One region of the Litoribrevibacter euphylliae genome, then DNA from elsewhere that is predicted to be linked to it. Evidence: predicted binding sites of a transcription regulator. Region 1 holds the regulator's gene; each other region holds the start of a gene.
The links. The regulator LexA, encoded in region 1, represses DNA repair genes until DNA is damaged. The targets are predictions, from matches to a motif close to TACTGTNTANNTANACAGTA.

Region 1 (8,028 bases):
TTTCTGTAACGTCACAAGGTCGAATCTTCTTGAGTCTTCATCCGGACGCGCATCCTGATATGAATGTAGTTGAGTGGGTGAATGGCGAAGCTAAAGCGTTTCCTGACCCTAGTTGGCAACCGGGAGGTGCTCAGGAATTTGCCTTTCAGCAAGTTTTGTCTATTCGTGTCGATCAGCAAGATCGATTATGGGTGTTGGATAATGGTGTTCACGGGGTAGGTCAACCGAGATTGTTAGCCTTTGATATCAATACCAAAGCCTTGGTTCACCAATATGATTTTGATTCTGATGTGTTTGGTGTGGGATCTCATGCGAATGACTTTCAAGTCAGTGCTGACGGTTACTACATCTATATTACGGATGCCAGTATCTTTGCTAAAACTCCTGCACTGGTTTTTTATAATGTTGATAGAAAAGAAGCTCGACGAGTTCTTGAAAATGATATTTCAGTGCGAGCGGGGGCTTATGAACCAATCGTTCAAGGTCGTGAAATGACCATTGCAGGATTGTTTACTATCAACCCAGGTGTCGATGGCATTGCTTTAAGTCGTGACGGTGAGACTCTGTATTATGCCTCTGTTAGCGGTGATTTCTTGTATTCGATTCCGACTCGCCATCTTAAATATGGGAAGGCGAATGATAAAATTTTGGCAAGCTTTATCGAAGCCGTAGGGCGAAAAACTATGACGGACGGGATGTCGACGGATGCCGCAGGTGGTATATATCTGACCGACATTGAGCATTCGGCCATCATTCGTATGGATGCGGAAGGACACCGTCAGACGCTACTAAAAACTGATCTGTTACGTTGGCCTGATGGCTTGAGTTTTGGGCCTGACGGCTACCTATACATTACCTGCAGTGCTTTGCATCAAGTGTTGGGAAAACTACCGTCAGATATTGCTCAAAATGCGCCTTATCAGGTTTACCGAGTTAAACTCGATGCTGTTGGGGTGGCTGGCCATTGATTCTTTGTCATTGGCCAAAGCTGGAAAACTGGCCCTCAAGATAATTTGTCTCTTCCTTAGTGTTAGTACGATTTAATGCAGAGTTTCTGTGAGGAAATCGGCCAAAACGTTTAATGATGTCTCTGTGTTCTTCTGCAAAACCCACATAATTATCAATGACCTGTTGTTTTTCTTTGGGCACTTCGCGCTTTAAAGAGCTGAACATGCGAATGCAAAGTTCTTGATCGTCCAGGTTCTCTGAGTGTTCCAGAGGCATGTAGAAGAAAACTCGATGCTCAATGGGTAGGGCGAGATCAGTTTTCTCTGATAAACCGAGCTTGCACAACTTTAATGCACGATGATCTCCGGAAAAGGCTCTTTCGGTGCCGCGGTAAATATTCCGAGTAAATTGATCCAATAAGAGAATTAAGGCTAATCGGCCTTGCGCCGTATTTTTCCACGATTTCAGACCTCTTTTAAGTGCCTCTTCTACCAGATGACCAAATTGATGGCTTATCTCAAGGTCGACTTCACTCGATCCTGTCCACCATTTTTGCTTTTGCTCATCCTGTGCAAAACCTGAAGTATCTAAATCACCAAACCAATAGGAAATGATTGCGTTAATATCTTCCATGGGCACTCTAATTCTCTTTATTCTTTAAACAGACAGAACCTACTATTGCGTAATTGAGTAGAGTATAGCAAGTGAAAATGTGAGCGCTTACGATTCATGCTCGATGAGAGTATTGGTTTATTAGATTAAGAGATGATTTGATTAGCGGTTGATTCGTTATTTTCATTCTTTGGATTAGTATTTGTTGTAGAATGCGGGCAATTTAAGCTTAAAGGCCTTTCCGACAACGGAGGGCAATACATACGGGAAGGAAAGGGTTATGCACTTTGAAGTTGAGTTGGAAGTTTCTGAACTAGATTCTTTGAATGCGCTGGAATTTTTATGGGGCCATTTTGATCAACTTTCCAAATCAAAAATTAAAGATGCAATGAACAAGGGTGCTGTATTCCTTGAGCGTAAAGGAGAAAAAAGTTGTTTGCGTAAAGCGCAAACTGATCTCAAAATCGGTGATAAGGTTGAGGTGTATTACGATCAGGAATACCTAAACCGTAAACCGTTACCAGCAGAATTATTAACTGATCAACTGCAGTACAGTGTGTGGATGAAACCGGCGGGTATGCCAATCGAAGGTGAGTTGTTTGGTGATCATCTCTCTTTATTAAGAATCGCGGATCAAACCTTTGAATCTGAGCGCGATGCGTACTTAATGTATGAGTTGGCAGATGACTCAAAGGGCATTCTATTGTTGGTACATCACCGTCGTGCGGCGGCAGCCTTCACGGAGCTTCAGGAGAATCAAGGATTCAGTTTTAAGTATCGAGTGGAGGTGTCTGGTTGTATTGAAGGGAGTAATGAACTGGATATCAATGATGAAGACTACGCGCTGAAAGGTCGTTGTGAACTTGTGAAGTATGTGGAACACACTGATAGCACAATCCTTGATGTCTATTTATCGCAAGGTGATGCGAAAGATATCTGCTGTTATTTCCTAGAGATTGGCCATCCGGTGCTTGGTGATGAGTATATTTCAGGAAATACGGATCGTGATCGTATGCAGGTGGATTTAGTCGAGCTAGATTTTGAGTGTCCGATTTCTGGCGATCCGATGCATTATCGTGCTTATTAGTGGATAGCTTCCACGGGTTCAATTAGAAATAAAAAAGAGGATATTGAGTGAATTCAAATATCCTCTTTTTATTGTCGGCCGATGAGATTTCTTCAGAACCTACAGTGGTCGATCAAATAACTTACAAATCGCCATTACGAATTACGCCAACACCTAATCCTTCGATGTAAACCGCTTCTTCTGTGGTATCGATGATAATGTCTTCCAGATCTTCATTTTCTGGAATCAGGCGTACAATATTGCCTTTTTTGTCTAAGCGCTTCACGGTGACATCATCTCCGATGCGTGCCACGACAATTTGCCCGTTCCGAACATTCTGAGTTTTGTGAACGGCCAATAAATCTCCGTCCAGAATGCCTACGTTTTTCATACTTAGACCTTGAACTCTTAAGAGGTAATCCGCTGGTGGATTAAAGAATTCAGGTTGAACCGGGCAAATATGATCCACATGTTCTTCTGCTAATACTGGTGAACCTGCCGCCACACGTCCGATAACCGGTAAGCCTTGAGGTTGTTCTGGTTCATCATTGGATGCAGAGGCTTCATAACCGGGGATTCTTAATCCACGTGAAGTGCCCGGCATCATTTCAATGGCGCCCTTTTTGGCCAGGGCTTTTAGATGCTCTTCAGCTGCATTCGCTGAGCGGAAGCCCAGTGTCTTGGCAATTTCAGCACGCGTTGGTGGATAGCCTGTGTCGTCGATGTGATTCTTAATCACTTCTAGCACTTCTTGTTGGCGTTTAGTGAGCTTAATCATGAACTGACCTTTTATACAGTTTTGTATAGGTATACAGTATTTTTTGCGTATCGTAAATGGATTTGATAATGTTTTTGATAGGAGAGAGCAGATGCCTATATAGTTGACATATCAATCATTAATTCTCAAGATAGCCCAACCTAAGAACAATTAATAACTATTGGGGTTTCTCTTGTACAAGAATTTGTTTTCTTCGATCCGAACTCTATCCACCCGATCCTTCTCGTTTGTCCCTTTATTAGGCTCGCTTTCTTTGTTGCTTCCTCAGGTTGCTAGCTCTTATGAATTAACTAATGAGGTGACTACTCAGTGGCGGGGTTTTGCTCATGAAGGTGATGCTGATCAGCAACGATCGGATTTCGCGTTAGAGTATCAAGCAGAATTCTTTTATGAAGCAGATTCCGGTAGCGACTTTTTGATTGTTGAGCCTAAATTACGCGTTGATCAACATGACCCTGAAAGAAACTTAATTGATCTTAATAAGGCTTATTGGAATCACCTCGGCGAAGGTTGGGAGTTGCGTGCAGGTATCCACAAAGTCTTTTGGGGTGTTACCGAGTCAAGACATTTGGTGGATGTGATTAATCAGACTGATGCAGCCAGTTCCTTGGATCAGGAAGATAAGCTTGGTCAGCCGATGATCAATACTTCCATCGAATTCGAGTCAGGTATTTTGGACTTGTTCTTATTGGCAGGGCATAGAGAGAGGAACTTTCCAGGAGAAGACGGACGCTTCAGAACCTTTATTCCTATTGATAATGATGCTGCGCAATATGAGTCATCGAAAGAAGAGAAACGCATTGATTGGGCCGCGCGTTGGGTTCAGACCTTAGATGATACCGATGTTGGTGTTTACTTGTTTTCGGGAACAAGCAGGGAGCCTGTATTGGTGTTTAACAATAATTTGTTAGACCCTAAGCTAGAGCCCTATTATCCGGTGATTACTCAATTAGGGCTTGATGTTCAGCATGTCTATGAATCCTGGCTTTTTAAGTTAGAGGCTATTTACAGAAGTGGTTTTGACTATTCAGCTGACAGCGGTGTTGAATCCGACCACCATTATAAAGCTGTTGTGGCTGGATTTGAGTATACGCAAGTCGGCATTTTTGATTCGGCTATGGATCTTGGCTGGATTGGTGAGTATCTCTACGATAGCCGTGGTGAAGATGATCCAGTTGCAACCTTTGAGGACGATTGGTTTGTGGGATGGCGATTAGCGTTCAATGATGTGGATGATACCGAGTTGTTGGCGGGTCTTATCCTTGATCCCAGCAGTTCTGAAAACACGTTGGGCTTGGAGTATAGTCAACGTCTGAGTGATTCATTAGCTTTGGCTGTGGAAGGACGCACCTGGTTTGGTGGGGATAAAGCCCCGGATTCTTTGCAAGAAGCGTTAATGGAGCTTCAGACAGGTGATTCACGCGACAAAATGGCCTCTTTCATGAACGATGATTACGTTGAAGTAAACCTTACGTATTATTTCTAATTCTGAATCTATTTTCTCTGCTTACTGTTTTCTACTTAATAGACCATCGATCTGGGGCATTTTATTCGCTTTAGATCGGTGCGTAGAGAGTAAACGCAGTCTGGTAGAGATGCCGTTTGTCGACTATGTTTATACTCTAGGTTGTATATTCTAATCTTGATGTGATTTCTTATTCCCTTTCCTTGACATGTATTGTGTTCAAACGTATGTTTTAAACAGTTGTTTTTAACGGAGACGCAGTAATGGCCAACGGAAATACGGTCGATAAAATTCTTGATGCAGCGCAGGAGCTTTTTGCAGAACGAGGTTTTGCCGAAACTTCTTTGCGGATGATTACCAGTAAAGCAGGGGTGAACCTGGCCGCTGTTAATTATCACTTTGGATCTAAAGAAGCATTGATTCAGGCAACCTTTGCCCGCTTCTTAACCCCTTTCAGTCGAGAGTTTAAAGATCAACTCAATGCTTATATCCAACAAGTTGGAGAAGATAAAGTCGATATTGCACATATGATTGCGGTACTGGCTTCTTCAGCTCAAGTGGTTGCAGAGAGAAATGACCAAAGCGTTGCTGTGTTTATGCGTCTAATGGGCTTGGCTTATGCTCAAGCACAAGGACACTTACGTAACTATCTCAAAGAACATTATTCTGATGTGTTTAAGCCATTCATGAGAACCATGAAAATGGCATGCCCGGAAATGACGCCTATCGAATGGTTCTGGCGTATTCACTTTGTATTGGGTACTTTGGCGTTTACGATGTCGAGCGTGGATTCTTTGCAAGCCATGGCAGCAAATGATCTTTCAGTGGACAGTCAGTTCAAAGACATGATTTCATACTTGGCAAAATTTGTAAGTGCGGGCTTAATGGCTCCTGCTACTTAAAAAGTATCAAAATTGAAAGTGTGAACTGTGCCACCAAATTACATTCGGTAATATTTGTATTTCAAAGCTAATGTTCCGCTTGTGCTAACATAGTGTCCAGGCTATTGTTCCCTAAGCTGGTGTTTAGGGAACACAGACAACAAAAATAATAAAAATTTATCCGTATGTTTGAGAAGCTATGAACGGCTGCATGACTTCTCTGTACATTGCTCAAGTAAGGGTGGCGAATGGTTGGTAGCCCAGAAACTGTATTCAGTTTACATGAACTGCGTAAGACGATTTCCCAATTACCTCTGATTGAATCCAAAATTAAACCGGTACCGCTAGAGTCTTATCATCTTCAACGATCTCAGGTTGAAAACCCGTTTAATAAGCCTCACACAACATTGGCATTAGTGACAGCGCCGGCTGGCACTGGAAAATCCATCTTGCTAAGCCAGTGGTACCATGAGTTGGTTGCTAAAGATGAGAAAGTTTGTTGGTTAAGCTTATCTCGTGATGATAATGATCCGGTTCGTTTTTTCTCTTACGTTATTGAGTCGCTTCAAAAGAATGAACCTTATGTATGGCCCGACCTGGATGCATCTTATCGTCGTTTTGAGGATGAGCCATCAGTCAGTTTTTTGCGACTGGCCGAGCAATTAATTGCTGACTTAGAAGACTTTGAAGATCCTATTTATTGTTTCATAGATGATTTTCATTTGGTTGAAAGTCCAATTCTTACAGCAGCAATTTCTTTGTTTCTGGCACACATGCCATCAAATGTGCATCTGTGTTTAGCCAGTCGTCATCAACCTCAACTGAGTGTGGGGCGTTACCGTTCAAAAGGTAAGCTTTCTGAATTTAAGTATGCAGATTTAAAACTGTCACCTGAAGAAAGTCGTCAGCTTCTAGAGGCGATTGAAGCTCCTGTTAAACCTCAGAAAAGAGAATCTTTAATTAATGCGCTTGATGGTTGGACATCGGGTTTAGTTTTAGCGGCAAATGCACTGGGGCATATTTCAGCAGACGATCAAATGTCGATTGAAAGCTTTGAAGAATTCTTTGGTAATCACCAGGATTTCTTAAGTTATTTCTCTGATGATGCTTATAAGCATTTGGAAGAATCAACAAAGCGCGCAGTTAAACAACTGTCGGTGGTGGAGACGTTTTCCAGTCAGCTATACACGTCGTTAAGTGGTAATAACGAAAGTGATGCCATGATGGAGCGCCTTAATGAACAACAGTTGTTTATTGAGAGCACCGGGTTAGGGCAGTATAGATTCCATCCTTTATATCGTCGTTTTCTTCATCAGCGCCTAATGGTGGATGAACCAGAAAGCCTGATCCAACTGCATTTTTCTGCAAGTATGTGGTTCAGCACTCATAACCATAGCGTGGCTGCTATTGAGCATGCTTTTGCTGCCCGAGACTTTGAAATGGCAGCCAGCTTAATCAGTGCATGTGTCTTCGATTTATTGAATCAATCTTATGCTGTTGAATTGTTTGATTGGATTAAACAAATCCCTCGGGATATTACACTTCAATATCCGCGTTTACAGTTGGTTCGAATTTGGGTGTTGATTCGTGATGGCTATGATCAGGAGGCGGAACGAGCTTTATTGCGCTTGATGCAGCAAGATGAAAAACATCAGCCAATTGGAATTTCTGAACGTGAAGCGATTTGTTATTTACTGTCGATCCTTATTAACTTACGAAATGATGACCTCGACAGTGCGAACGTCAGTATTAATAAAGTTCAACCGTATTTTGATGAATTAGATCCGTGGTTGTCTGCGCAGTTCAATATTTTGGCTGCAGTTATCTTGATGCTTCAGGGGAGACCAGGGGAGTGTGGTGATAACATTAGTTCGGCAGAGCGTTTTTCAGCTGAGCTGAAAGGTAACTTTATGGATCGTTTAATTGAAGCGATTCGAGCTTATCACTACTACGAAACTGGCATGCTAAAAGCTGCGAAAGCTGAATTAGCTAAGTTGGAATCTTCCAAGGATGTGGTGGGTATTGCTGAGTGGTATCGTTTGGTGAATGCGCTGCTTAATTTTGAAGGGAATAAGCTTCAAAACGCTTGGGATATGTTACAAGATCGCCGACCAGTTGCTGAAGGGATGATTCAGTCCAGCTTTTTACAGGCAAGGCTCTATGCAGTTCGCAGTCGACTGGTTTCTTGGTTCCGAGATGAAGAGTCTGGTCTCGATGAACTTGAGCGTCTATTGAACAATTACAAACAGCGCGGACAGCAACGAGCATGGCGAATCAG
Region 2 (8,028 bases), on a different contig from region 1:
ATCTACTGGCGAAATGGACAATGACTGCTAATAACTTAGAAGATACTTCGCTGAATTTTATTTAAGGAGCGAGAATGGACGGCCCGGTTAATTTTGAACTGCATGAACGACTCGAAGCAGATACCTTCCATATTGGTGATTTTCCACTCTGTCGAGTGCTGTTAATGAATGATCAGCGTTTCCCTTGGTTTATTCTGGTGCCAACCAAGGGGCAGTTAACGGAGCTGTATCATTTAACGGCTGAAGATCGTGTCCACTATATTCAAGAGACGTCGTTCTTGTCTCAAAAAATCATGGATGCCTACTCTGGTCACAAACTGAATGTCGCTACATTGGGGAATGTTGTACCTCAATTACATATCCATCACGTGGTGCGTTACCGTAATGACGAAGCCTGGCCAGGGCCTGTTTGGGGCTTTGGTGAAGCGGTGCCTTATACCGATGAGGTATTGAAAGAGCGCTTGTCTCGGTTGAGCTTGTTAAAGGGTGAATTATTCACACCAACGCAATTCTTAAGCGATATTTTGGCAAAATAAGTTTTTTATTAGTACGAATATAACTAAAAGCTGATGGCTCGATCCGAGTCAATCAGCAATAAAAGCACTAATCGGTTGGATAAAGAGAAAAAGCATGAAGACGTTGAGTCTTTCGAAACGTACGCTGAGTGTCCTTCAGTGTGTCTGTGTCGCAGCATCTTTAAATATGTCGTTTAAGGTGTCAGCGCAGGACGAATATCTGGAGGTAATGACAGAGTTTCAGCAATATCAGGATGCCACCGAAGCTGAGTTTCAGGCGTTTGAGGACGCATTGAATGAGGCTTATCAGTCCTACATTGGTGAAATTCAAGAAGTCTGGGGTGACACTCAATTCACCAGTGCTCATCAGTGGGTAGAGTACAGCACAGATCTTAAACAGCGCACCATTGTCGATTACCAAAACGACTCGGTAGTGATTGAGTACATTGATGTCGATGCCCGAGAAATTTCATATCAAGACGTTTCTGTTCAGTTGGGCGACACCTTTCAAACCAACATTCAAACTGCCTTACATCATGATCCTGTGCTGACAGCCGCTTCAGAAGCCTCGGGGATGACTGTTGAAGTTGAAGCTGAGACCGCAGAAGAAGCCATGTTGCCGACCTCAGTGGCCAGTAAAAATACGAATTCCATGGCAATCGCTGAGGAGCTGGTCAGTGGTGAAAAAGCGAGCGTTAGCTATTTGCCTGTGTCGCGTCGTTTGACCGTGGTGATTAGTTTGCCGGAAGAATACGGCATGCATAAAGCGGATCGTTATTGGAAATCCACTGCGAAGTACGCCAAAGAGTGGAAGCTGGAGCCAGCATTGGTGATGGCGATTATCCATACGGAAAGCAGTTTTAACCCGCTTGCTCGATCTCGCATTCCTGCTTATGGTCTGATGCAGATTGTTCCTCGAACGGCTGGCCGAGATGCGGCACGAGCTATCTATGGCAAGAGTAAAACCCTTAAAGCCAAGTACCTATTTGATCCGAATAATAATATTCGTGTGGGGGCGGCATATTTACATGTTCTAAATTATCGTTATTTGAAGGGCATTCATAATCCTGAAAGTCGTTTGTACTGTATGATTGCGGCTTACAATACCGGAACTGCGAATGTTGCTTCTGCCTTTATAGATCAAAAGAGCATGCAAAAAGCCTACGCTCGTATTAATCAGTTAGAGCCGAGTGAGGTATACGATATTTTGGCAACCCGTTTGCCTTACAGAGAAACCCGAGATTACTTGAAAAAGGTAGTTGGTCGGTACCAGTTGTATATTAATTAATCATAATAACCAAAACTGTATTGGATTGAGAGATACGCCCTTTGGGCTTAAGGAACTATATGAAAAACATCGCATTAATCTTAAGTGCATGTCTGTTTGTTATTTTGACTGGCTGTCAAACGCAACCAGTGGCTCAGCAACCTACCACTCCTCAAACACCAGTCTGGATCCATAATCCTGGAAATGGTGTGGTGGGCTCTTCGGTGACGCATGTGAAAGGCCGTCACTTTCAGGAGCAGTTAGCTATTTCTCGTGCTCGTCAGCAGTTAGCTGCTCGCCAAGGCGTTGATGTTGAGTATGTACAGATGTCTTCAGAAACCGTGACCAATGAAACAGCCAACACCAAAGTTAAACGAGTTGGAACGGAAGAAGTTTCAACGAAAACGGTGAAAGCAAAAGTCGTCGAGAAGTGGGTGAATCCGGTAACACGAGAAGTGTTTGTTTTGGTTGTGCCTGTGAATTAATTTTTAGCAGATTTTAGGCACGTTCCCGTGTCAGGGATCAGAAACCTGAGATATATCTGAAAAGTCTGGCTTAGAAGCCTTCAAGGCCTAGCCGGACTTTTTTTTGTTCCCTATAATAGCCTCTTTTTTCCGATTTCTGCCTGCGGTTCAGGTCAGGGGATTGGTCTGAATCGAAAGAATGTTTGAAAGTCACTTATAAGAAAGAATTTACTAGGACAAGATTATGCGCAGCCACTATTGCGGTGCTTTAAGAAAAGAACATGTAGGACAAGAGATTACTCTGTGCGGTTGGGTTCATCGTCGTCGTGATCACGGCGGTGTTATCTTCCTGGACGTACGAGACCGCGATGGTATTACCCAGGTAGTTTTCGACCCTGATCGTGAAGAAAGTTTTGCTACTGCGGATCGGGTTCGCAGTGAGTATGTAATTCAATTAACAGGTATTGTACGTGATCGCCCGGAAGGGACTGTAAATGCTGAAATGCCTACGGGTGAAATTGAAGTTTTAGGTCACTCATTAACGATCCTGAATAAAGCAGATACGCCTCCGTTCCAGTTGGACGAGCATCAGAGTGTGGGCGAAGATATTCGTCTGAAATATCGTTATGTCGATCTACGTCGTCCTGAGATGTTGAACAAGTTACGTCTTCGTTCAAAAATTACTACGGCGATCCGTAACCACTTGGATGGTGAAGGTTTCCTTGATATTGAAACGCCAATTTTGACTCGTGCTACGCCTGAAGGTGCACGTGACTACTTGGTACCAAGTCGTACACATGAAGGTAACTTCTTTGCGTTACCTCAGTCCCCTCAGCTGTTCAAACAGTTGTTGATGGTCTCTGGTATGGATCGTTACTACCAGATTGCTAAATGTTTCCGTGACGAAGATTTGCGTGCAGATCGTCAGCCAGAATTTACACAGATCGATATCGAGGCGTCTTTCGTTTCTGAAGAAGACATTATGTCGATCACTGAGAACATGATCCGTGACTTGTTCAAGAACACCTTAGGTGTGGATTTGGGTGCTTTTCCAAGAATGCCTTACTCTGAAGCGATGGAAAAATACGGCAGTGATAAGCCAGATATGCGTATTCCGCTAGAGTTGGTGGATGTTGCTGATCTGATGACTGACGTGGACTTCAAAGTATTCAGTGGCCCGGCAAACGATCCGAAAGGTCGTGTAACTGCACTTCGTCTTCCTAAAGGTGCTGAACTGACTCGTAAGCAGATTGACGAATACACCAAGTACGTTGGTATTTATGGTGCGAAAGGTCTGGCTTACATCAAAGTGAACAACAAAGACGATTTGGAAGAAGGCTTGCAGGCGCCAATCGTTAAGTTCCTACCGATTGAAGTACGTAAAGCGGTTCTTGAGCGTACTGGTGCTGAAAATGGCGACATCATTTTCTTCGGTGCAGATTCAGCGAAAGTTGTAACAGAAGCCTTGGGTGCATTACGTTGTAAGCTGGGTGAAGACATGGACCTTTACACTTGTGCTTGGTCTCCGCTTTGGGTTGTGGACTTCCCAATGTTTGAAGAGACATCGGATGGCGGTTTGACGGCTATTCACCACCCATTCACCGCGCCTTCTTGTTCACCGGAAGAGCTGAAAGCAAATCCTGCTACCGCTTTGTCTCGAGCGTATGACATGGTTCTAAATGGTTGTGAGCTAGGTGGTGGTTCTATTCGTATCCATGACCAAGAAATGCAACAAGCGGTATTCGAAATTCTTGGTATCTCTGAAGAAGAACAAGCGGAGAAGTTTGGCTTCCTATTGGATGCATTGAAATTCGGTGCTCCACCGCACGGTGGTTTGGCGTTCGGCTTGGATCGTCTTGTGATGTTAATGACAGGTTCTGATTCAATCCGTGAAGTAATTGCCTTCCCGAAAACTCAGAGTGCAAGTTGTATGATGACTGATGCTCCTGGAGAAGTTTCTAACAAGCAGCTTCGTGAGTTGAACATCAAGCTAAGAAAGTCGGCAACTGAAGAGAAGTAATTCGTTCATTTGTCAGAAAAGGCTCCTAAATGGAGCCTTTTTTATTTCCGGGTGGAAATAATAACTGTATTTTAATACAGTATGGTTTGGTGAGCTTATAAAGCAGGTTTTTGAATGGCCATTATTCTAGGAATAGACCCAGGCTCCAGAATTACGGGTTACGGCGTAATTAATACATTGGGAGCAAAGCATGAGTACATTGCCAGTGGCTGTATTCGTGTTAAAGGGGAATCTTTGCCAGAAAAGTTAAAGTACATTTTTGATGGCGTGAATCAGGTCATCGATACATATATCCCTCAAGAAATGGCCATTGAACAAGTCTTTATGTCCAAGAATGCGGACTCTGCATTAAAACTGGGACAAGCTCGTGGTGCCGCGATAGTGGCTGCGACCACTCAGTCACTTGAGGTTTATGAGTATGCAGCTCGACGAGTAAAGCAATCCGTGGTTGGTAAGGGCAGCGCTGATAAGACACAAGTCCAGCACATGGTGATGACCTTGCTTAAATTGCCTGGAATGCCTCAGGCGGATGCTGCCGATGCCTTAGCCATTGCTCTGTGTCATGCAAATTCCAAAGTAAGTATGGTTCGCATGGGTGGCGCGAATGCGGTTCGTCGCGGCCGGGTTCGAACAGTTTAATTATTCTTAATAAAGGTAGTGTCTGGTGATAGGTCGAATTAAAGGGACTCTTGAAGAAAAAAATCCCCCTCAATTATTGGTGGATGTAAACGGTGTGGGCTATGAAATCGAAGCGCCGATGACCACGATTTATCAAGTTGGTGACGTGGGCAAGGCTGTATTGCTCTACACGCATTTAACCGTAAGAGAAGATGCTCACTTACTGTACGGCTTTATTTCGAAGGAAGATCGTACTCTCTTTAAAGAATTAATTAAGGTGAATGGCGTCGGGCCAAAAATGGCGTTGGCAATTTTGTCGAGTTTGGATGCCGATCAGTTTGTTGGGTGCATTCATGCAGAAGATGCCTCTTCGTTAGTGAAACTTCCGGGGATCGGTAAGAAAACCGCTGAGCGACTCATTATTGAAATGAAAGATCGTTTAAAAGATTGGAGCGGTGTGTCGACTGCATTACCATTAGAAGCTGCTGCAGGCTTGGAACCTGAAATCAATGCCAATGCTGATCTTGAAGCGGAAAGTGCTTTGATTGCACTGGGCTATAAACCAACCGAGGCGAGTAAGTTGGTTAATGCCGTTAAAGGTCAGGCGAATACCAGTGAAGAATTGATTCGCTTAGCATTAAAAAGCCTTTCGAGAAAATAATTCCGGGTTATGTACCCGATGTTTGGAATATAGAAGATGTTAGAACCGGATCGTTTGATTTCAGCTCAACCCGTAACCAACAATGAATCGAATCAGGATCGTGCGTTACGTCCTAAGCAGTTGGCTGATTATGTGGGGCAACCTGAAGTCCGGGATCAAATGTCGATCTTCATTGAGGCTGCCAGAAAACGAGAGGAAGCGTTAGATCACACGCTTATTTTTGGTCCACCTGGTTTGGGTAAAACCACACTGGCAAACATTATTGCCAATGAAATGGGGGTGGACATTAAAACCACCTCCGGGCCTGTTTTAGAAAAGGCGGGTGATTTGGCGGCTATGCTGACGAACCTTGAACCGCATGACGTTCTCTTTATTGATGAAATTCATCGTCTGAGTCCTGCTATTGAAGAAGTGCTTTATCCGGCGATGGAAGATTATCAGCTCGATATCATGATCGGTGAGGGGCCGGCGGCTCGTTCCATTAAGTTAGATTTACCGCCGTTCACGTTAGTCGGGGCTACAACTCGAGCAGGTTTGTTAACGTCGCCGTTGCGTGATCGCTTTGGTATTGTTCAGCGCTTGGAATTCTATTCAGTAAAAGATCTCACCTATATCGTTCGTCGTTCGGCTGAAAAGTTAGGCATGACCATTGATGAAGAGGGGGCAGCGGTCGTTGCCCGTCGTTCACGCGGAACCCCACGTATTGCTAACCGTTTGCTTCGTCGTGTTCGTGATTATGCGGAAGTGAAGTGCAATGGTGTGGTTGATCAGGACGCAGCAGATAAAGCACTTAATATGTTGCATGTGGATCAGCATGGTCTGGATCACATGGATCGACGTTTACTATTGGCGATGATTGAAAAGTTCGATGGTGGCCCGGTTGGTGTGGACAGTTTAGCCGCAGCCATCAGTGAAGAACGAGACACCATTGAGGATGTATTGGAGCCTTATCTGATCCAGCAAGGTTTTATTATGCGCACGCCTCGTGGTCGTGTAGTCACAAATAGCGCTTACCTCCATTTCGGTTTGGATCTTCCTGATTCTGATTAATTGAGTTTCTTGGTAAAGCCTGTCCACTTGCGAAGTTTTCCTTCTTTTTAAAGGCTCTGTGGATGAAGTTTTACGCAAATCGTGTATATTGTTGAGCCAACCTTTGAACTAATCAATGAATCTAGGTTCTTAACTGGAAGAGCTCAGATTTCACTTTAAGTAAGTTGTCACAAAAAAGAACAGCCATCATTTCGTCGAAAAGGATTAAACAATGCAAGAGCAATTATCAGTTTGGCAACTGGTGAGTGATGCATCACTTCTTGTTCAATTAGTTATGCTAATTCTGGTTTTGGCTTCAGTTATTTCCTGGGCCATTATCGTTCAAAGAACACGTATTCTTTCGGCGGCTAAGCGTTCTGCAAATGAGTTTGAAGAGCGCTTTTGGTCGGGAATGGATCTCGCACAATTGTACCGAGAAGTATCAACCAATCCTGATCCTGACAGCGGTCTGCAAAATATTTTTCGTGCAGGGTTTAAGGAATTTAGTCGTTTGCGCCAGCAAGCAGGTGTTGATCCAGATGCCATCATGGAAGGAACACAGCGAGCGATGCGTGTAGCTTGTTCAAAAGAAGCTGAAAAGCTTGAAGAAACGCTTCCATTCCTGGCAACCGTTGGTTCAACCAGTCCGTATATTGGTCTTTTCGGAACCGTTTGGGGGATTATGAACTCCTTCCGAGGCTTAGCGACTATGAAACAGGCTACGTTAGCCGTTGTTGCTCCTGGTATTTCTGAGGCCTTGATCGCGACCGCAATCGGTTTGTTTGCTGCCATTCCTGCCGTTATTGGTTACAACCGTTTTTCGGCTGTAGCTGATGATATTGTTGGTGGTTATGAAACCTTTGCTGATGAATTTTCGGCCATTCTTCACCGTAAAGTTCACGTATCCCAGCACTGATTGAGCTGATAAATCATTATGCGTGTTCAGGTTAAGAGGTAAGAATTATGGCATCTCCTCAACCCATTCGAGGAAGTAACAAAAAGCACCGCCCAATGTCTGAAATTAATGTAGTTCCCTACATTGATGTGATGTTGGTGTTGTTGGTGATCTTTATGGCAACTGCACCTTTATTGACCCAAGGTGTCAGTGTTGAGTTGCCCAAAGTTGATTCTGAATTGATCGATGAAACCAAACAGGCTGATCCGTTGGTGATTTCCATCAATAAGTCGGGTGAATTTTATTTGTCGATCAGTGCCAGCGAAAAAAAATCCATTGCTCTTGATAAGCTGATCATTAGGGTTAAGGCTGCTCGATCTCAAACACCTGATGTGGCGGTATTGATTCGAGGAGATCAGCAAGTGGCTTATGGCAAAGTTGTTACTTTGATGGCGCAGCTACAACAAGCTGGTATTGAAAATGTTGGTTTAATAACTGAACCAGCAGAGAGCTAAGTGTCCGCATGGAAGAACTGAAAAGCTTCAAAAAACCTTTGTTG
Region 3 (8,028 bases), 210 kb from region 1:
AAGAAAACTTTGGACGAATAGCACATTGCATTCATGTCTAGTCTTCTGCGTAGACGTAAAAAAGGAGCTGATTAGCTCCTTTTTTGTTGTGTGCTTTATAGATAGGTCTATAGCTCAGATATTTAAAACGCGGGCTCTGTAATATCTCGTTTTTCGTAGTGAGTCATTTTACCCTCTTCAAAGAAAACGCGAACCGCATAGGCAGTGCGTTCTTCATAGCCAGGCTTTTCGCTGTGGTAATAATCCCATTGATTTGGATGAAATGGATCTTTAATAACAGGTGTACCTAGCACATATTGAACCTGTTTTTCCGACATCCCCGGCTTGAGTAATGCCAAAGATTCTTCTTCAATAATATTACCTTGCTGAATTGTTAGCTTGAACACATTGAGGGATGAGCAGCCTGATAGTAGACTGAACGTCGACAAAATTGAAATAAGTAGTAAAATCGTTCTCATTTTGACTCGATACATTGCCTAAACACTTGGGCTACCGATATTAACCATAGAATTCTGAGATTACAAAGATTATGGCATCTGAAAATAACGAATTACGCAAAGCGGGCTTAAAAGTTACCTTACCAAGAGTAAAGATTTTACAGATTCTTGAGAACTCTGATAGCCGTCACATGAGCGCTGAAGATGTGTACAAGTCTTTGATTGAGGCGGGTGAAGATGTTGGCTTGGCTACTGTGTATCGTGTGTTGACTCAGTTTGAATCCGCAGGTTTGGTGGTTCGTCATAACTTTGATGGTGGCCATGCGGTGTTCGAGCTTGCGAAGGGTGAACATCATGATCACATGGTAAACTTGGAGACCGGTGATGTAGTTGAGTTTTTCAATGAAGAAATTGAAAAGCTTCAACACCAGATCGCAGAAGAGCATGGGTTTGAGCTGATTGACCATAGCTTGGTGCTTTACGTTCGTAAGAAGTAAACACTGGATGTTACAAAGAAAGCCGCCTGATTTTATTTGAGATTAGGCGGCTTTTTTATTGGTGAGATGTCTTTGTGCTTTTATGAGAACGTTGCTGGCTGCTATGGGCTATATAAATAGTATTTAAGAGAGCATTTCTTCAGCGAGTTGTAGTGTTGTTTCGGTCATTTCCTGGCCGCCCATCATGCGGGCAATTTCTTTAATACGGGCTTCTTGATTTAGCGGCAGCATTTGGGTGCTGGTTGTAGTGTCTGTCATCAGTTTGCTGGCTTTAAGGTGTTGATCACCTTGAGCGGCTACTTGAGGTTGGTGAGTGACAGAAATTACTTGGCCTGATTGTCCTATTTTTTGCAGTAGTTCTCCGACTATTTCGGCCGTTGCACCACCGATGCCAACGTCGACTTCGTCAAAAATCAGCGTAGGGATTTGGCTTTGAGAGGCATTTACTACTTGAATGGCTAAGCTGATTCTCGAAAGTTCTCCGCCTGAGGCTACTTTAGCTAGGCTTTGGTATGGTTGGCCTGGGTTGGATGAAACTTCAAACTCAACCGAATCGAGCCCTAGATGATTCGCCTTTGATAAATCTAATGCATCAATTCGCGTGCTGAACTTACACTGAGTCATGCCTAAACGAGTCAGTTGCTCGATGATTGATTGATCAAATCTTTCGGCAGCCGCTTTACGTTGTTCATGGACTTGTTTGCTGGCTTTTAGAAATGATTCTTTGGCTGTTGCTTCTTTTTGTTGAAGAGCATCAAGTGAGTTGTTTTCATCGTTCAGTATTGAAAGCTCTTCCGCCAGTTGTTGATGAATATGAGGGATTTCTTCCGGGGCAATTCTGTGCTTTCTGGAAAGATCATGAATATCGGTTAGTCGCTGGTTTAATTGAGTTAGGTGCTCAGGGTTTATTTCCAATGATTCATGATAGAAATGAATTTCATTCGATGCTTCTTCGATGTTGATCAGTGCTTGGGCCAGCAAGTCCTTAGTAGTTTCTAGGTTCTGGTGTTGATCATTGATTTGATCGGTAATGTGGGTTATCTGTCGTAGCAGGTCTCTTGCACTGGTCGACGCTGGGCCACTTTCTCCGCTGCACAGCTCGAACACTTGGTAGCTTTGTTGTTTTAATTCTTCGGCTTGAGATAGTCTGTGGTGATCTTGTTCAATTTGTTCAAGTTCACCAGATTGCAAATTAAGCTCATCAAGTTCGTCTAGCTGGTAGCTAATCAATTGTTTTCTATCATTGAGTTCGTCTTGCTGACGCTCTAAGTCTACAAGTTGTTTTTTTATGGTTTGCCAGTCTTTATAAGCATTTTTAAGCTCGTTAAGTGCGTCAATATGCCCAGCATAGTTATCGAGCATGTGAATGTGCGTCTGAGGTTGCATCAAGGATTGATGAGCGTGTTGACTGTGGATTTCTACCAGTTGTTCCCCTAGTAGCTTGAGTTTGCTGATTGGGCAGGGGCGACCATTAATATAGCCGCGAGAACGACCTTCTTTAGTGATAACGCGACGAATGACGCATAGATCTTCATCATTCAAATCTTCTCTTTCTAACCATATCTGAACGTCAGGAAGTCGGTTGATATCGAAGCAGGCTGAAATCTCTGCTTTTTCTGCGCCATGCTTTACTACTCCCGAGTCAGCTCTGTCACCCGAGGCAAGGCAAAGTGCATCCAGCATGATTGATTTACCGGCCCCGGTTTCACCGGTGATCACGGTTAACCCGTTTTCTAAATGAAGCTCTATGTGGTCTGCAATTGCGAAGTTGTGAACAGAGAGTTGTTGGAGCATGGTCATAATCTCTATTAATGTTTATGGTTATTTATACAGTAAAAATACTGTATATCAAGTGTTTTTGTACAGTATTTGAGCGTGATTGGTTATTCGTTTATCTGCAGCAGGTATTTTCTTTGGTGTTGGCCCTTGAAGTTCCTGAAAACAACCTTATTTACCCGATAATTGAAAAATCCTACTAGAACTAAGTACAAATTTGTTGGAGTGATAACTGATGTCTCAAGTGGATCAGCCAGAAGAGCAGTTGAATGAATCCTTAAATGAACAAGCAGAAGCTGTCGCGGCAGCTGAAGAACAGGTTGTTGAATCTGTTGATTCGGAAGAAGTTGATGTGGCTGCGTTACAAGCTGAACTTGAACAAGCTAAAGCTGAATTGAATGACGTTAAAGAAGCGTCATTGCGTACTCAAGCTGAAATGCAGAATGTTCGTCGTCGAGCTGAGCAGGACGTTGAGAAAGCGCATAAGTTTGGCTTAGAGAAAATGGCTAAAGAGTTGTTAGATGTCGCTGATAATCTGGATCGTGCGCTTCAGGCGTCTGAATCAGATAAAGACAATGAAGCAATTAAGCCTTTATATGATGGCGTTGCTATGACGCGTGATGGGTTGAACCAAATGATGGCGAAATTCAAGCTGGAAGCGGTTGATCCCATGGGCGAAACCTTTAATCCGGAATTGCATCAGGCAATGTCAATGATTGATCAGCCGGATGTTGCTGCCAATACAGTTATTGCGGTTATGCAGAAGGGGTACACCTTAAGTGGTCGTCTGCTTCGTCCTGCGATGGTCGTGGTTGCTAAAGGTGGCAAGCCACAGGTGGATACCGAAGCGTAATCCTTATCATTTGAGCGGATTTTTTAAGTAATTAGGGTTGAAACGCAGAAAAGCGTCCTTATTAAGTTAGCAAGCAAAGAATTAAGACCGGTAAGCGGTCAATGTACGAATTACGGAGTTATAAATTATGGGTAAAGTGATTGGTATTGACTTAGGTACAACCAACTCTTGTGTTGCTGTATTAGACGGCGAAAAAGCAAAGGTTCTTGAGAACGCTGAAGGTGGTCGTACTACTCCTTCCATCATCGCTTATACCGAAGATGGCGAGATCTTGGTAGGTCAGTCTGCTAAGCGTCAGGCAGTAACGAACCCTGATAATACGCTATACGGTGTTAAGCGTCTTATTGGTCGTAAATTTGATGAAAAAGCGCTTCAGGAATCTCTAAAGCACTTCGCGTTTAAAGTTGAGAAAGCGGATAACGGTGATGCTTGGGTAAACGTTAAAGGCGAGAAAAAAGCGCCACCTCAGATTTCTGCAGAAGTTCTTAAGAAAATGAAGAAAACTGCTGAAGACTTTCTTGGTGAGCCAGTAACAGAAGCTGTAATTACTGTTCCTGCTTACTTTAATGATTCTCAGCGTCAAGCGACTAAAGATGCTGGTCGTATCGCTGGTCTAGAAGTTAAACGTATCATTAACGAGCCTACTGCAGCAGCATTGGCTTATGGTATGGACAAGAAGCGCGGTGACTCGGTTATTGCGGTATATGACTTGGGTGGTGGTACCTTCGATATTTCTATCATTGAAATCGCAGAAGTAGATGGTGAGCATCAGTTCGAAGTACTAGCAACTAACGGTAACACTGCACTTGGTGGTGAAGATTTCGATGAGCGTTTGATTGAATACTTGGCAGAAGAGTTCAAGAAAGACACCGGCATTGATCTACACAACGATCCATTGGCTGTTCAGCGTTTGAAAGAAGCAGCTGAGAAGGCAAAAGTTGAGTTGTCTAGCAGTCAGCAAACCGATGTGAACTTGCCATACATCACTGCAGACGCAACAGGTCCTAAGCACCTTAACGTTAAAGTGACCCGTGCTAAGCTTGAGTCTTTGGTTGAAGATTTGATTAACGAGTCTATTGAGCCAGTACGCATTGCGCTTCAGGATGCAGGCTTGAAAACCACCGAAATTGATGACGTAATTTTGGTTGGTGGTCAGACTCGTATGCCGTTGGTTCAGAAAGCTGTTACTGACTTCTTTGGTAAAGAGCCACGTAAAGATGTAAACCCTGATGAAGCTGTAGCTGTCGGTGCGGCCATTCAAGGTGGTGTTCTTGCGGGTGATGTGAAAGACGTTCTGCTTCTTGATGTAACGCCACTAACTTTGGGAATTGAGACAATGGGTGGTGTGTCTACTCCGGTAATTGAGAAGAACACAACCATTCCTACTCGTAAGTCTCAAGTATTCTCAACGGCTGAGGATAATCAGTCTGCAGTAACGATTCACGTACTTCAGGGTGAGCGTAAGCAGGCATCGTTGAATAAGTCTCTGGGTCGTTTTGACTTGGCTGACATTCCACCGGCTGCACGTGGTGTTCCACAGATTGAAGTAACATTCGATATTGATGCGAACGGTATCTTGAATGTGTCTGCGAAAGATAAGGCAACTGGTAAAGAGCAATCCATCGTGATTAAGGCATCTTCTGGTCTTTCGGATGATGAGATCGATGCAATGGTTCAGGATGCAGAGTCTCACGCAGAAGAAGATCGTAAGTTTGAAGAATTAGTTCAAACTCGCAACACTGCGGACGGTCTGGTTCATGCGTCACGTAAGATGCTTGAAGAAGCTGGTGATAAAGCTACTGCTGAAGAGAAAGAAGCGATTGAAAAAGCGATTACTGATCTGGAAGAGGCTGTTAAGAACACTGATGCCTCTAAAGAAGATCTTGATGCGAAGATCGAAGCGCTATCTCAAGCTTCACAAGGTTTGACTCAGAAGATGTATGCTGAGCAAGCTCAAGCAGCGGAAGGACAAGAGCAGGCAGATAATGCAGCAGCGGGTGACGATGTTGTGGATGCTGAGTTCGAAGAAGTAAAAGACGAAGATAAGAAGTAATTCTTAATCTTTAAAAGCCTGCCTGTCTCTTTATGGAGTCTTATTGATCTCCTACGGGGGAAGGCAGGCTTTTTGTTAAGTACGTCAGTTTGAAGTGAAATTTTAATGTCTATTAGACGCTCGTTACATGGGTAAGTTAGGGTTATGTCGAAGCGAGATTATTACGAGGTTTTGGGTGTTTCTAAGGATGTGTCTGAGCGCGACCTGAAGAAAGCCTTTCGTCGAATGGCGATGAAGTACCATCCGGATAAAAACCCGGATGATGCGGAAGCAGAATCCAAATTTAAAGAAGTTAACGAGGCATATGAAGTTCTTTCTAATGCTGAAAAGCGTGAAGCGTATGATCGTTTTGGTCACGCCGGAGTAGATCCGAGCCAAGGTGGCGGTGGATTTGGTGGTGGCGGAGCCAACTTCAGCGATATCTTTGGCGACGTTTTTGGTGACATCTTTGGTGGTGCTGGCGGCGGTGGCGGACGTACTCGTGCTCGTCGAGGTGCAGATTTGCGCTATCCGTTGGATTTGGATCTGGAAGAAGCGGTTCGCGGAATTACTAAAGAAATCAAAATTCGTACGCATGTGAATTGTAAAACGTGTGATGGTTCTGGTGCGAAGAAAGGGTCTACGCCGGAAACCTGTGGTACCTGCCGTGGTGCTGGTCAGGTGCGTATGTCCCAAGGTTTCTTCTCGGTTCAGCAGACGTGTCCAAGTTGTCATGGCTCTGGTCAAATCATTAAAGATCCTTGCGGGGATTGTCATGGTCAGGGTGTAACTCAAGAAACGAAGACGTTATCGGTGAAAATTCCTGCGGGTGTTGATACGGGTGATCGAATTCGTCTTGCGGGTGAAGGTGAAGCCGGTACCCATGGTGGTCCAGCGGGAGATTTGTATGTTCAAGTGGAAGTGCGTGAACACCCTATTTTCCAACGTGATGGTCGACACTTGTATTGTGATGTGCCAATCAGCTTTACCGATGCGGCGCTGGGTGGTGAGTTGGAAGTGCCGACCTTGGATGGTCGTGTAAAGCTTAAGATCCCGGCAGAAACGCAAACAGGTAAGTTATTCCGTTTGCGTGGTAAAGGTGTTACTTCTGTTCGTGGTGGTGGAGCTGGCGATTTGATGTGTCGTGTATTAGTTGAGACGCCGGTGAATTTAACAAAACGTCAGAAAGAGTTGTTGGAAGAATTTCAGCAAACTTTGGATGGCGACGACGGTAAAGATCAGTCTCCTCAGAAAAATACATGGTTTGAGGGGGTTAAGAACTTTTTTGAAGATATGAAGTTCTAATGCCTTTTAAGCAATGAAATACACAAAGCGCCGACTTTCTAGTCGGCGTTTTTGTTTCTGAAGAGTGCATGTATTGTCGAGAATGTGTTGGTTTTGTTTTAGAATGCTTCGCATTGTGCATGTGTTGGATTGATCAATAAGTGGAGATTACTGTGGTTAAGGTAGGTATTGTTGGCGCGAATGGCCGTATGGGTAAAACTCTGATTGAAGCGGTTTTTCAGGCGGAAGGTGTTGAGCTCGCTGCTGCGGTAGTTCATCCGGAAAGTTCTTTGGTTGGTGCGGATGCAGGTGAAATTGCAGGTGTGGGTAAATTGGGAGTGATTGCTCAGGATAATTTGGCTGCGGTAATAAATGATTTTGATGTGCTTGTTGATTTCACCAGCATTGAGATGACGCTGGATAATATTGAACAGTGCCGAGCGGCAGGTAAATCAATTGTGATTGGTACCACAGGTTTCAATGATGATCAAAAAGCTCAGCTAAATGCAGCGGCTAAAGAAATTCCTGTGGTATTCGCTCCGAATATGAGTGTGGGTGTGAATCTAACGCTTAAACTACTTGAAATGACCGCTAAAGTGATTGGTGACGATACTGATATTGAAATTATTGAAGCGCATCATCGTCATAAAGTGGATGCGCCATCGGGTACGGCAGTTCGTATGGGTGAGGTGATTGCTGATACCTTGGGTCGTGATCTTAAAGAATGTGCAGTTTATGGTCGTGAAGGTCAGGAAGGGCCGCGTAAGAAAGATACCATTGGTTTCGAAACGATTCGTGCTGGTGATATTGTGGGTGATCATACTGTTATGTTTGCGACGGATGGTGAGCGAGTGGAGATTACGCATAAAGCAAGCAGTCGAATGACGTTTGCAAAAGGTGCGGTTCGTGCAGCTAAGTGGTTAGGTGATAAATCTGCAGGCATGTATGATATGCAAGATGTATTGGACCTAAAGGCCATTTAACCCGCTTAATGTTTTTGTTTGAAAAATGATCTTTTAAAAAGCTGAAAAATCTTAATGACATGAGGTTAGTAATTGCGTAAAATGCGCCAAATTTTGGGCGGGTGAAATTAACTCACTGTCATTTTTGATAGAAGGCCGGAAAAGATTATGTGTAAAAAGCGAGATA

Region 2: the regulator LexA is predicted to act here: its motif matches at 4,329-4,348, upstream of ruvC (crossover junction endodeoxyribonuclease RuvC).
Region 3: the regulator LexA is predicted to act here: its motif matches at 2,750-2,769, upstream of recN (DNA repair protein RecN).

What each region holds. Positions count from the first base shown of each region.
Region 1 covers NZ_JBHRSZ010000001.1:283,752-291,779, forward strand. Annotated here, with positions in the region: gene ACFOEK_RS01160 (SMP-30/gluconolactonase/LRE family protein) at 1-968, shown strand, start outside; gene ACFOEK_RS01165 (DUF924 family protein) at 976-1,581, opposite strand; gene ACFOEK_RS01170 (hypothetical protein) at 1,841-2,647, shown strand; gene lexA (transcriptional repressor LexA) at 2,769-3,404, opposite strand; gene ACFOEK_RS01180 (hypothetical protein) at 3,577-4,890, shown strand; gene ACFOEK_RS01185 (TetR/AcrR family transcriptional regulator) at 5,133-5,771, shown strand; gene ACFOEK_RS01190 (LuxR C-terminal-related transcriptional regulator) at 5,999-8,028, shown strand, end outside.
Region 2 covers NZ_JBHRSZ010000002.1:925,567-933,594, reverse strand. Annotated here, with positions in the region: gene ACFOEK_RS05855 (HIT domain-containing protein) at 75-536, shown strand; gene ACFOEK_RS05850 (transglycosylase SLT domain-containing protein) at 631-1,803, shown strand; gene ACFOEK_RS05845 (hypothetical protein) at 1,863-2,267, shown strand; gene aspS (aspartate--tRNA ligase) at 2,491-4,266, shown strand; gene ruvC (crossover junction endodeoxyribonuclease RuvC) at 4,381-4,905, shown strand; gene ruvA (Holliday junction branch migration protein RuvA) at 4,931-5,545, shown strand; gene ruvB (Holliday junction branch migration DNA helicase RuvB) at 5,582-6,595, shown strand; gene tolQ (protein TolQ) at 6,807-7,490, shown strand; gene tolR (protein TolR) at 7,538-7,984, shown strand; gene tolA (cell envelope integrity protein TolA) at 7,993-8,028, shown strand, end outside.
Region 3 covers NZ_JBHRSZ010000001.1:78,513-86,540, forward strand. Annotated here, with positions in the region: gene ACFOEK_RS00250 (RnfH family protein) at 1-21, shown strand, start outside; gene ACFOEK_RS00255 (outer membrane protein assembly factor BamE) at 123-458, opposite strand; gene fur (ferric iron uptake transcriptional regulator) at 530-934, shown strand; gene recN (DNA repair protein RecN) at 1,058-2,728, opposite strand; gene grpE (nucleotide exchange factor GrpE) at 2,946-3,563, shown strand; gene dnaK (molecular chaperone DnaK) at 3,691-5,616, shown strand; gene dnaJ (molecular chaperone DnaJ) at 5,761-6,900, shown strand; gene dapB (4-hydroxy-tetrahydrodipicolinate reductase) at 7,053-7,862, shown strand.